DNA from 3 places in the Micromonospora sp. CA-248260 genome. Region 3 is predicted to be linked to each of the others. Evidence: riboswitches for the same ligand, from Rfam matches in the RefSeq annotation. Region 3 holds a riboswitch; each other region holds the start of a gene.
What was found. A riboswitch is a leader RNA that binds a small molecule or an ion and turns the genes downstream of it on or off. The one in region 3 is predicted to bind cobalamin.
Positions count from the first base shown of each region.

Region 1: another riboswitch for cobalamin. It lies ahead of bluB (5,6-dimethylbenzimidazole synthase); the one in region 3 lies ahead of ACQP2H_RS19425 (ribonucleoside-diphosphate reductase subunit alpha).
Region 2: another riboswitch for cobalamin. It lies ahead of cobN (cobaltochelatase subunit CobN); the one in region 3 lies ahead of ACQP2H_RS19425 (ribonucleoside-diphosphate reductase subunit alpha).

Region 1 covers NZ_CP192021.1:2,618,454-2,621,724, forward strand. Annotated here, with positions in the region: gene ACQP2H_RS11540 (hypothetical protein) at 1-353, opposite strand, end outside; gene bluB (5,6-dimethylbenzimidazole synthase) at 795-1,418, opposite strand; cobalamin riboswitch at 1,456-1,654, opposite strand; gene ACQP2H_RS11550 (Kelch repeat-containing protein) at 1,662-2,723, opposite strand.
Region 2 covers NZ_CP192021.1:3,853,823-3,857,093, forward strand. Annotated here, with positions in the region: gene cobN (cobaltochelatase subunit CobN) at 1-1,655, opposite strand, end outside; cobalamin riboswitch at 1,964-2,093, opposite strand; gene ACQP2H_RS17020 (hypothetical protein) at 2,795-3,130, opposite strand; gene ACQP2H_RS17025 (aldo/keto reductase) at 3,262-3,271, opposite strand, start outside.
Region 3 covers NZ_CP192021.1:4,476,501-4,479,771, reverse strand. Annotated here, with positions in the region: gene ACQP2H_RS19425 (ribonucleoside-diphosphate reductase subunit alpha) at 1-1,507, opposite strand, end outside; cobalamin riboswitch at 1,628-1,844, opposite strand; gene ACQP2H_RS19420 (helix-turn-helix transcriptional regulator) at 1,872-2,759, opposite strand; gene ACQP2H_RS19415 (oxidoreductase) at 2,887-3,271, shown strand, end outside.

The sequences.
Region 1 (3,271 bases), 1.9 Mb from region 3:
GGAGTGAGACCCCGCCCGACGGATGCGGCGAACGGTAGGGCGGGCACGGCGATCACGACGGTCAGCACCAGGAAGACGATCGCGGTTCGGACCAGCCGCAGCCGGTACGCGACGAGCGCGATGACTGCCGGGCCGGCGATCGCCACCAACGCGGCGACCAGCAGGGCCAGGCTCGCCTGGCGTCCGAGGCCCACCAGCTCGTCGGGCCGGCCGTCGTAGTTGGCGTTCCACTGCGCCAAGCCGATGCTCAGCCACCACACGGCTGCCGCGATCAGCCCGCCGATCCAGACCAGGACCAGGAGCCCCACGATCGGGCCACCCCACCGACGTGCACCGGCCGCCTCAGAAGTCACGCGGTCCAGCGTGGACGGTCCGACCCGACCAGGCATGAGTCGGCGTACTCAGCGCGCTCGTCGAGGCTGTGTTCGTCGGCCCGGGGGACATCCGACCGCAGTCAGGCGCGGGCGTTCGGGGCTGGTTTCTCCGTGAGCTGCCACCGGTCGCCGTGACCCGCGGCGACAACGACCGCCTCGCGTCACCGGTGAACCCCGAAGCGAAGTCCGGCGGGGAAGGCCGCCGGTGCAGCGGCGGCGCCGTGCCGGTCGTCGGTGACAATGAAGTCAACCTGTCTCGGGCAGGATTCAGGATGGCTGACTACTACCCTGTGCAGATCCAATGGCTGTCCCATCGCTGTCAAAATCCATCAGTGGGCACTCAGGAAGTCGGCGGGGGATCGACCGAAAACAGTGTTGCAGCGACGAGGCGCGCTGTCATCCACAATGGAAAATGGGGATTCAGCTGTGCAACCAACGGTCGTGGTGGATCGCCTCGGCGAGAGGTCGGCGTCGACGCCACCCGTGCCGTTCCAGGTCGGGCACGGACTCCAGGTGGGTGACCGGCCCGACGCAGAGCCAGGCCACCGGCCGGATGCCGGCCGGTGCGCCCAGCAGCCCGGCCAGGAACGACTCTCGGTAGAAGGAGACCCACCCGACGCCCAGCCCTTCGGCGGTGGCGGCGAGCCAGAGATTCTGGATGGCCAGGCAGACCGAGTAGAGACCGGCGTCGGCGATGGCGTGCCGCCCGAGCACGGCCGGGCCCCCACGCTGCGGGTCGTACGTGACGACGACCGACAGCGTCGACTCCAACACCCCGTCGATCTTGATGCCCGCGAACCGTTCGGCCGCCGCGCCGTCCAGGGTGGCGGCGAACGTCGCCCGCTCGGCCTGCACGTGCCGGTGGAACCGACGACGGATGGCAGGGTCCCGGACCAGGACGAAGTCCCACGGCTGTGAGTAACCGACGCTGGGTGCGGCGTGCGCGGCGTCCAGGATCCGGTGCAGGGCGCCGTCCGGCACCGGTTCCCCGGTGAACTGGGCCCGGACGTCCCGGCGGCGGTGGATGGCGTCGTAGAGTTCCACAGGCAGGCTCCCGCTGCGCTCGGCCCACCCCGGACGGGCGGGCGGTCGACGCGAGGCCGGTCTTCGGACTCCCGGATCGACGCCAACCCGTCCGCCTTCCCAGCCGTACGGCCAGTGGCTGCGCTCCTCGCGCCTGGACGGTCGCTCCCCGGTCACCGTGGCGGGCCCGTGCCGGAATCACACCGGCTTCCCGATTCTCCCCGCACCCGCGGGGCACCTCGCACGATCATGCCGCCGCCGATGCTAACCCGTGCCGGTGACGCAGGCCGGCCACGCCCCCGGCGGGCGGCGGGCGGTCACCCGCGCGGACTCCACCCCGGCGGTGTGCCCGCCGATCGCGAAGATCCTCCTGCCGCTGGTGACCGCCGCGCCTTCACGATGGGCGGTGGTGGTGCCGGTGACCGTCGCCCAGGTGCCGGTGTCGGGTGAGTACGCGTCCACCCGGGTGGTGTCCACGCAGTCGACAGGTCTTCCCGAAGGGTCGGTGACCAGTTCACAGCCACCTGTCGCATAGATCCGGCCGTCCGGGCCGGTCGTGGCGTCGACCAGACACCGCCGGCTGGGAAGCGGCGCGAGAGTCGCCCAGGTGTCGGTGGTGGGCGAGTACGCCTCGACGACGTCGAGGACGTTCAGGACGCCGTCCCCGCAGCCGCCGATCGCGTAGATCCGCCCGTCTGGTCCGCCGGTCACCCCCATCTCGTAGCGCGGCGTGGGCATCGACGCCGCGGTGGTCCACCGGTCCACCGTCGGCTCGTAGACCTCCAGGGTGGACAGCGAGCCGCGACGGTCCCCGCCGACGGCGTAGACCCGGCCGTCGGTGCCGGCCGTCGCGGCGAGCAGTTGCCGTCCGCTGGGCATCGACGCGACGGGCACCCAGTGGTCGTCGCCCGGCGTCAGGGCGAGCACGGAGCTGAGGAACGCTCCCTCGGCACCGGGAGAGCTGCCACCGATCGCGTAGACGCGCCCGTCCCCGCCGGTGGCCGCCGCATGGCGGTACCGGGGCCGGGGCAGCGACGGACCGGCCCTCCACCGCCGCGTCCGAGGCGTGTAGACCTCCACCACCGTGGTGACCGAAGCCGCGTCGGCACCCCCGATCGCGAAGATCGACCCGTCCGGCGCCGTGGCCGCCGCCAGCGCGAAGCGGGAACTCGACAGCGCGTCGTCGGCCCGCCAACGGAGGGCGGGTCGGTCGCCCCTGGCGGCGGCACCGGCGACGGGTGCCGGCAGTTGGGCCACCGCGACGGCAATGGCGAGGAACAGTGTCCTCCATGGTGCGGCGCGGCCGAGAATGCGAATTGTCGTCACGACTGGGATGCTCCCTTCGCGCTGGGTCGACGGGCGTTTTCCGCTGATCGGCAGGCTAGCAGTCCGGCGTACGCGGCAGCCGCGAAGGACCTGCCAATTTCCCCCGAGGGTGAAAATGGTGTCGTGGCTGAATGTGTGTTCGCTCGGGAAGCTGTCGCCGGTCACCACTTGGGGTCGTGTCCGCACGATGCGGAAGGGAATTCTCCTCACGTGCGCCGTGGGTGGTGCCGGCGTCGGGCGGGGAACGCGACGCCGTGATTGCCGGCTGCCGCCCGTGGTGAGGGGGTCGGCACCCGCGGGACGGTCCGGCCACCACGCCGGACGGCGCGTCGGCGTGACGTTGCGGGGCTGTCCGGTCGGCCAGGTCCGCCCCCGTTCCCCGGCGGGATCCTGGTGGTGCACCGCCCTCCGGGCGTCCGCCACGCGCAGTGACCGCCGACTGCGCCGAAACCGGGACGGTTCACCATGATGGACAGCGCTACGGACACCTGACCATGAGCCATACGGACCAGCTCAAATCAGCCGCAACCCCGCCGGCGAACTCCCGG
Region 2 (3,271 bases), 620 kb from region 3:
CCGAGGCCCTTGCCGGGCAGCCATTCCAGGGTGCCGTGTTTGCCGAGGTGCACCACCGCGTCGGCACCGAACCCGCCGTCGGCGACCGGCGCGGCCAACCACCGGTACGCGGCGAGGTAGTGGTGGCTGGGTGGCAGGTCGGGGTCGTGGTAGATGGCGATCGGGTTCTCACCGAAGCCGCGCGGCGGCTGGATCAGCAGGGTGACGTTGCCGAACCGCAGCCCGGCCAGGACGATGTCACCGTCGTCGGTGTAGAGCTGGCCGGGTGGCTCACCCCAGTGTTCCCGCATCCGGTCCCGCAGGTCGGCCGGCACCTGGTCGAACCAGCGCCGGTAGGTCTCCCCCGGCACCCGGGCCTCGGCGGCGGACAACTGTTGCGGGGTGAGCCACTCGACGTCGTGACCACCGGCGGCGATCAGTGCGTGGATCAGGGCGTCCCCGTCGGTGGGCGGGGGCGCGTCACCGAGGTGGTATCCGGCGGCGGCGAGGGCGGCGAGCAGGCGTACCGCCGAGGCGGGGGTGTCCAGGCCGACGGCGTTGCCGACCCGGGAGTGCTTCGTCGGGTAGGAGCTGAGCACGATCGCCAGCCGCCTGTCGGCGGGGGGCAGGTGCCGCAGCCGGGCCTGTCGGACGGCGATCCCGGCGACCCGGGCGGCCCGCTCGGCGTCGGCGGCGTAGACCGACAGCCCGTCGGCGTCGATGCGTTTGAACGAGAACGGCACGGTGACGATCCGGCCGTCGAACTCGGGGATCGCCACCTGCATCGCCGCGTCCAACGGGGACAGTCCGGCGTCGCTGCCGGCCCACTGGTCCCGGGTGCTGGTGAGGCAGAGCGCCTGGATCACCGGCACGTCGAGGGCGGCGAGCGCGCCGACGTCCCAGGCGTCCTCGTCGCCGCCACCGGAGGCGTCGGCGGCGACCGTCCCCCCGGCGGCGAGGACGGTGACGACGAGCGCGTCGCAGCGGGCGAAGAGGTCCAGCGGCCCGGCGCCGGGGGTGAGCCCGCGCAGCGATCCGCAGTAGATCGGCAGCGGGTTCCCCCCGGCCGCGTCGACCGCGTCGACCAGGGTGTGCACGAAGTCGGTGTTGCCGGCCAGCGCGTGCGCCCGGTAGAACACGATGCCCACCGTGGGCCGCCCGTCGCCGTCCGCCCGCCGCCCGGCCGGCCCGGCCGCCGGTTCCGCCGGGTCGATCGGGGCGGTCGGGTCGACCGGGGCGGTCGGGGGTCGACGGTCGAGAATGCCGTACGGCGGGGTGGGGGTGGGCGGGTCGAAGCCCTCACCGGTGAGCAGGACCGTGTCGGACAGGAACCGGGCCAGCTGGGCGAGGTTTGCCGCACCCCCCTCGACCAGGTAGGACAGGGCTTCGGTGGCCACCCCGGAGGTCACCGTGGAGGCCGCCATCAGCTCCGCGTCGGGCACCGCCTCGCCGCCGAGCACGATCGTGGGGACGCCGGAGCCGAGCACCGCCGCGAGGCCGTCCGGCCACGCCTGCCGACCACCGAGCAGCCGTACGACGGCCAGGTCGACCCCGTCGAGCAGGGCCGGCACGGCGTCCACGTCGACCCGGGTGGGGTTGGCGAGCCGGTAGTCGGCGGCGCTGGCCCGGGCGGCGAGCAGATCGGTGTCGGCGGTGGACAGCAGCAGAATGCGCACGTTCGGCTCCGGAGAGTGACGTCCGGCTCGACCACAGGGCCGGGCCGAGCGGGGCGGGAGGGACGCCGGTCAGCGGCGGCGGAGGTACGACGCACCCGCCTGCGGCGGGGTACCCGGACCGGCCGTCAGCGGTACGTGGCAGGCCGACCGCCCCGGCGGCGGCCGGCGACGGTGGGAGAGGTGGGAGCACGCGGCGGCGCGGGCTCGACGGTGATGCAGAAATCACCGACCGTGATGGGGTCGGCAGTGACGCTGTGCGTCATCGGGTCCTCCTCGGGTGTCCACGCCCTGGGGTTCTCCGACGGCCGAAGTATCCTGGCTCCCGGATCGACGCTCACCCCCGGCCTTCCAACCGTGCACGCACGGTCGTGACTCACGAGGGGGGATCGCTCCCCGGTGACAGTGGCGGGACCGCGTCGGAATCGCACCGACTTCCTTCACTGCCGTCAGGCCGCGAATGCTGCCATACTCCTCACCCCGAGGTCAACGGTGGCCACCGGCCCCGCGACGGCACCGATCGACCCCTGTGGCGAGGCCGGCAGCCGCCCGCCCCGCGCATCCCACGGGTGGGTCCGGCCCCGCCCGACGGCCGACCCGCAGCCGCCCCGTGCGGCGCACCCGCAGATCCTCCGAGGCGACCCGCAACCCGCCTCAGGGAGTTCCGCCGGCCGCCACCAGCCGGGGCGGAGCCGATCGAGGCACCCGTCCCGGGGCCGACCCGTCCCGGGGCCGACCCGTCCCGGGGCCGACCCGTCCCGGGGCCGACCCGTCCCGGGGCCGACCCGTCCCGGGGCCGACCCGTCCCGGGGCCGACCTGTCCCGGGGCCGACCGTCCCTGGCGGTCGGAACACCTCTCTCGCACGCTGTCGAGCTGATGACGTCAACGACTCGGGGTCGGCACGGTCCGACCCGACCGGACGGGCGTCGGGCCGAGCCGGGCCGGGCCGTCCCACCCGGGGGGACCGATCCGTCACCGTCATCAGCTCGAAAGGGCCCGCGACGACATACCCACACCCCTGGCCCGCAGCCGCTGGCGCGGCCAACGGCCGCGCCCACCACCACGGCCGCACCCCACGGCCCGCCCCCACAGACACCCACCCCGCAGACCCCCGGCCACCCTCTACGCAGCGGCTGAGGGGTCAGCGGAGGCGACGCTCGGGGTGGGTCCGGTTCCAGGCCCGCATCCGCTCCGGGTATCCGGTCTTCGCCGCCTCGTAGAGGGGCACCGCGTGCCGGTGGGCCAGCTTCGCCGCCGTACGTGGGGAGCCGGTGCGGCGGCGGATCCACTCCCCGTCGTGCGCGATCGCCACCACTGTGGTGTCGGTGGCGGTCGTCTCGGGTTCGAGATAGAACTCCACCCCCCGGTGGGCGGCCACGAAGTCCGCCAACGCGGTCAGGTCGTCCCGGGTGGCCTCCCGATCGAGCTTGGTCGGGATGCCCTCGTCAGCCCGGGTCCGTCGGCTGAACCAGCCCATCTGCCCGTCCTCTCCTCGGCGTCCCTCCAGTGGAACACCCCTGCCTGGCAGGGCGCTGCGAGCCCGGTGACAACCGGCTGGACGGGGCAGACCTCGACGCCCCAGGGCGTACGCGCCACGCCCGGGACCGTTCAGCCCAGG
Region 3 (3,271 bases):
GCTCGGCCGGGTAGTAGTTGATGTCGATCACCCGGTCCAGGAACACCACCGCCGTCCGGACCGTTGCGCGCAGCTTGTCCCAGTCGACGCCGTCGCCGGTGAGGTGCGCGCCGAGGTTGACCGAGCCGAGGTTGCACACCGCCGTCTCGGTGTCGCTGTTGACCTCCAGGATCTCGGTGCACAGGTTGGACAGGTGGATCGTGTTGCCCGGCACGCCGGTCTGGTTGGACAGCCGGTTCGACGGGTCCTTGAACGTCATCCACCCGTTGCCGGTCTGTGCCAGGGTGCGCATCATCCGCCCGTACAGGTCCCGGGCCTTCACCGTCCGGACCGCCTTCTTCTCGGCGACCCGGTACGCGGCGTCGAACTCCTCGCCGTACAGGTCGGGCAGCTCCGGGGCGTCCGACGGGTCGATCAGCGACCAGTCGCCGTCGGCCTCGACCCGGCGCATGAACTCGTCGGGGATCCAGTTGGCCAGGTTGAGGTTGTGGGTACGCCGGGCCTCCTCACCGGTGTTGTCCCGCAACTCCAGGAACTCCTCGACGTCCGGGTGCCAGGGTTCCAGGTAGACGCAGGCGGCGCCCTTGCGCCGGCCGCCCTGGTTGACCGCCGCCACCCCGGCGTCGAGGGTCTTGAGGAACGGCACGATCCCGTTGGACCGGCCGTTGGTGCCCCGGATCAGCGCGCCCCGGCCCCGCACCCGCGACCAGGAGATGCCGATGCCGCCGGAGAACTTCGACAGCTTCGCCACCTGGTGGTAGCGCTCGTAGATCGAGTCCAGCTCGTCGCGCGGCGAGTCGACCAGGAAACACGACGACATCTGGGTGTGCCGGGTGCCCGAGTTGAACAACGTCGGGGAACTCGGCAGGTAGGCAAGCGACGACATCAGCCGGTAGAACCCGACCGCCTCGTCGGGCGTGGTGGACAGCCCGCAGGCCACCCGCAGCAGCCAGAACTGCGGGGTCTCCACCACCAGCCGCGACTGCGGGTGCCGCAGCAGGTAGCGGTCGGCCACCGTCCGCAGCCCGAAATACTCGAACCGCAGGTCACCGGCCGGGTCGACGGCGTCGTCGAGCTGCCGGGCGTGCCGGGCCACGAACGCGGCGGTGTCGTCGGCGATCAGGCCGAGGCCGTGGGCGTACCGGATGGACTGGCTGAAGCTCTCCACCGCCTGCCCGCGGACCTCCTCGTCCACGTACGCGGCCAGCAGCCGGGCCGCCAGCCGGGAGTACTGCGGTTCCGTGCCGATCAGCTCCGCCGCCGTCTGGATCGACAGCTTGTCCAGCTCGGCGGTGGTCGCCCCGTCGTAGAGGCCGCTGATCGTCCTGGTGGCCACCCGCAGCGGATCGACCTCGTCCAGGTCGGTGGCCCACCGCGCGACCGCCGTGACGATCCGGTTGACGTCGACCGGCTCGGTGTCGCCGTCGCGCTTGCGTACCCGCATCGCCGGCCGGCGTGACTCCGCGCCGTCGACCTCGGACGGTGGGCGTTCCGCTACGTTCGTCATGACCTCTCCTCGCTGTCACCGATGGCCATCGGACGCGGGAGAACGCCAACGGGCACGGCACGACGGCCGGCCCGGGTGCTGGCGTCGGTCGTCCCGCGCGACCTCCGACCGCCGCGCGCAGCAGCGCACGGCGCACTGGCAGGTCTTCGGACTCGCGGGCGTGACCGGGGTCGCCGGTCGCCTACTGGCCGTCGCTTCCCAGACCTGGCGGTCCAGTGCTCGATGACGGCGGTCGTTCCCACTTACCGCTGCGGGGCAGTCCCGGATTTCCACCGGGTTCCCTGTTGCCTCGACCGGACCACCGGGCCCGGTCGAACCAGCTGCGTGGCACACCATATATGGCGTGGATGGGGGAGAGGCAACACTAGATGTCGCGTCGGCGTGTCAGATAACTCTCCTCCGACCGGTCGGTGGCCCGCAGTGACGCCAGCAGCCGCAGGGCGTCCGCGTCGGCACTGCCGGGCTCGGCGGTGAAGACCAGCAGGACCGGGCCGGGGTTGCCGGGCAGCGGGTAGGTGTCCCAGTCCAGGACGATGTCACCGACCCCGGGGACCTGGAAGGTCTTGGTTCCGGTGACCGACCCGCGCACGTCGTGCCGCGACCACAGCCGCCGGAACTCGGCGCTGCGGATGCTCAGCTCACCGACGATCGCGGTGGCCCGGGGATGGGTGGGGTCGGTGGCGACGGCGGCACGCATCATGCCGATGTAGTCCAGCGCCTGCTGCTCCCAGGACGCGCAGCGCCGCACCGGGGACGCCGCCTCGTCGAACATCAGCAGCAGCATGTTGAGCCGGCCCGGCGGGAGATCCGTCGGATCGCCGAGCAGCGCCACCGCCCACGCGTTCCAGGCGAGCAGGTCCAGGTGGCGGCCGAGCACCACCGCCGGGGTGTCCAGCACCCGCAGCAGCCGTCGGGTGCTCTCCGGCACCCGCTCCGGGCCGTGGTCCACCCGGGCCGGTACCGGCCGGCGGGCGGCGCGGGCCAGGGTGAACAGGTGCCGGCGTTCCTCGTCGTCGAGGGCGAGCGCGGCGGCGAGCGCGTCCAGCACGTGGTCGGACGGGCGGACCTCCCGGCCCTGCTCCATCCGCTGGTAGTAGTCGGTGCTCAACCCGGCCAGCAGCGCCAGCTCCTCGCGGCGCAGCCCGGTGACCCGCCGTCGCCCGCCCGGCTCCAGGCCGACGTCGCGGGGGTGCAGCCGGCCGCGTCGGGCGCGCAGGAAGTCACCGAGTTCGCGGGCGTACGGATGGGTCATGGGGCCAGTGTGACGCGGCCCGGACCGGGGTGGGTAGGACTGCGGGACCTAGGCGACCGGGGACGACCGAGCCCGGCCGGGCGGCCCCTAACGTCGGCGTCCCACCCCGACCGCTCAGGAGCAGCAGATGACCTGGACCGCCGACCACATCCCCGACCAGCACGGCCGTACCGCCGTGGTGACCGGCGCGAACTCGGGCCTCGGCCTGGTCACCGCCACCGCGCTGGCCCACCGTGGTGCGCACGTCGTGCTCGCCGTCCGCGACACCGCCGCCGGCCGGCAGGCCGGCCGGCGCATCGGCGGGAACGTCGAGGTACGTGAGCTGGACCTCGCCTCCCTCGCCTCGGTCCGGGCGTTCGCGGCGGGACTGGCCGCCGCCCATCCGAGGCTCGACCTGCTGGTCAACAACGCCGGTGCGGTGCTGCTCGGCCCGCGCCGCACCAGTGTCGACGGCCACGAGCTGCACCTCGCCACCAACCTGCTGGGTCACTTCGCGCTGACCGGTCTGCTGC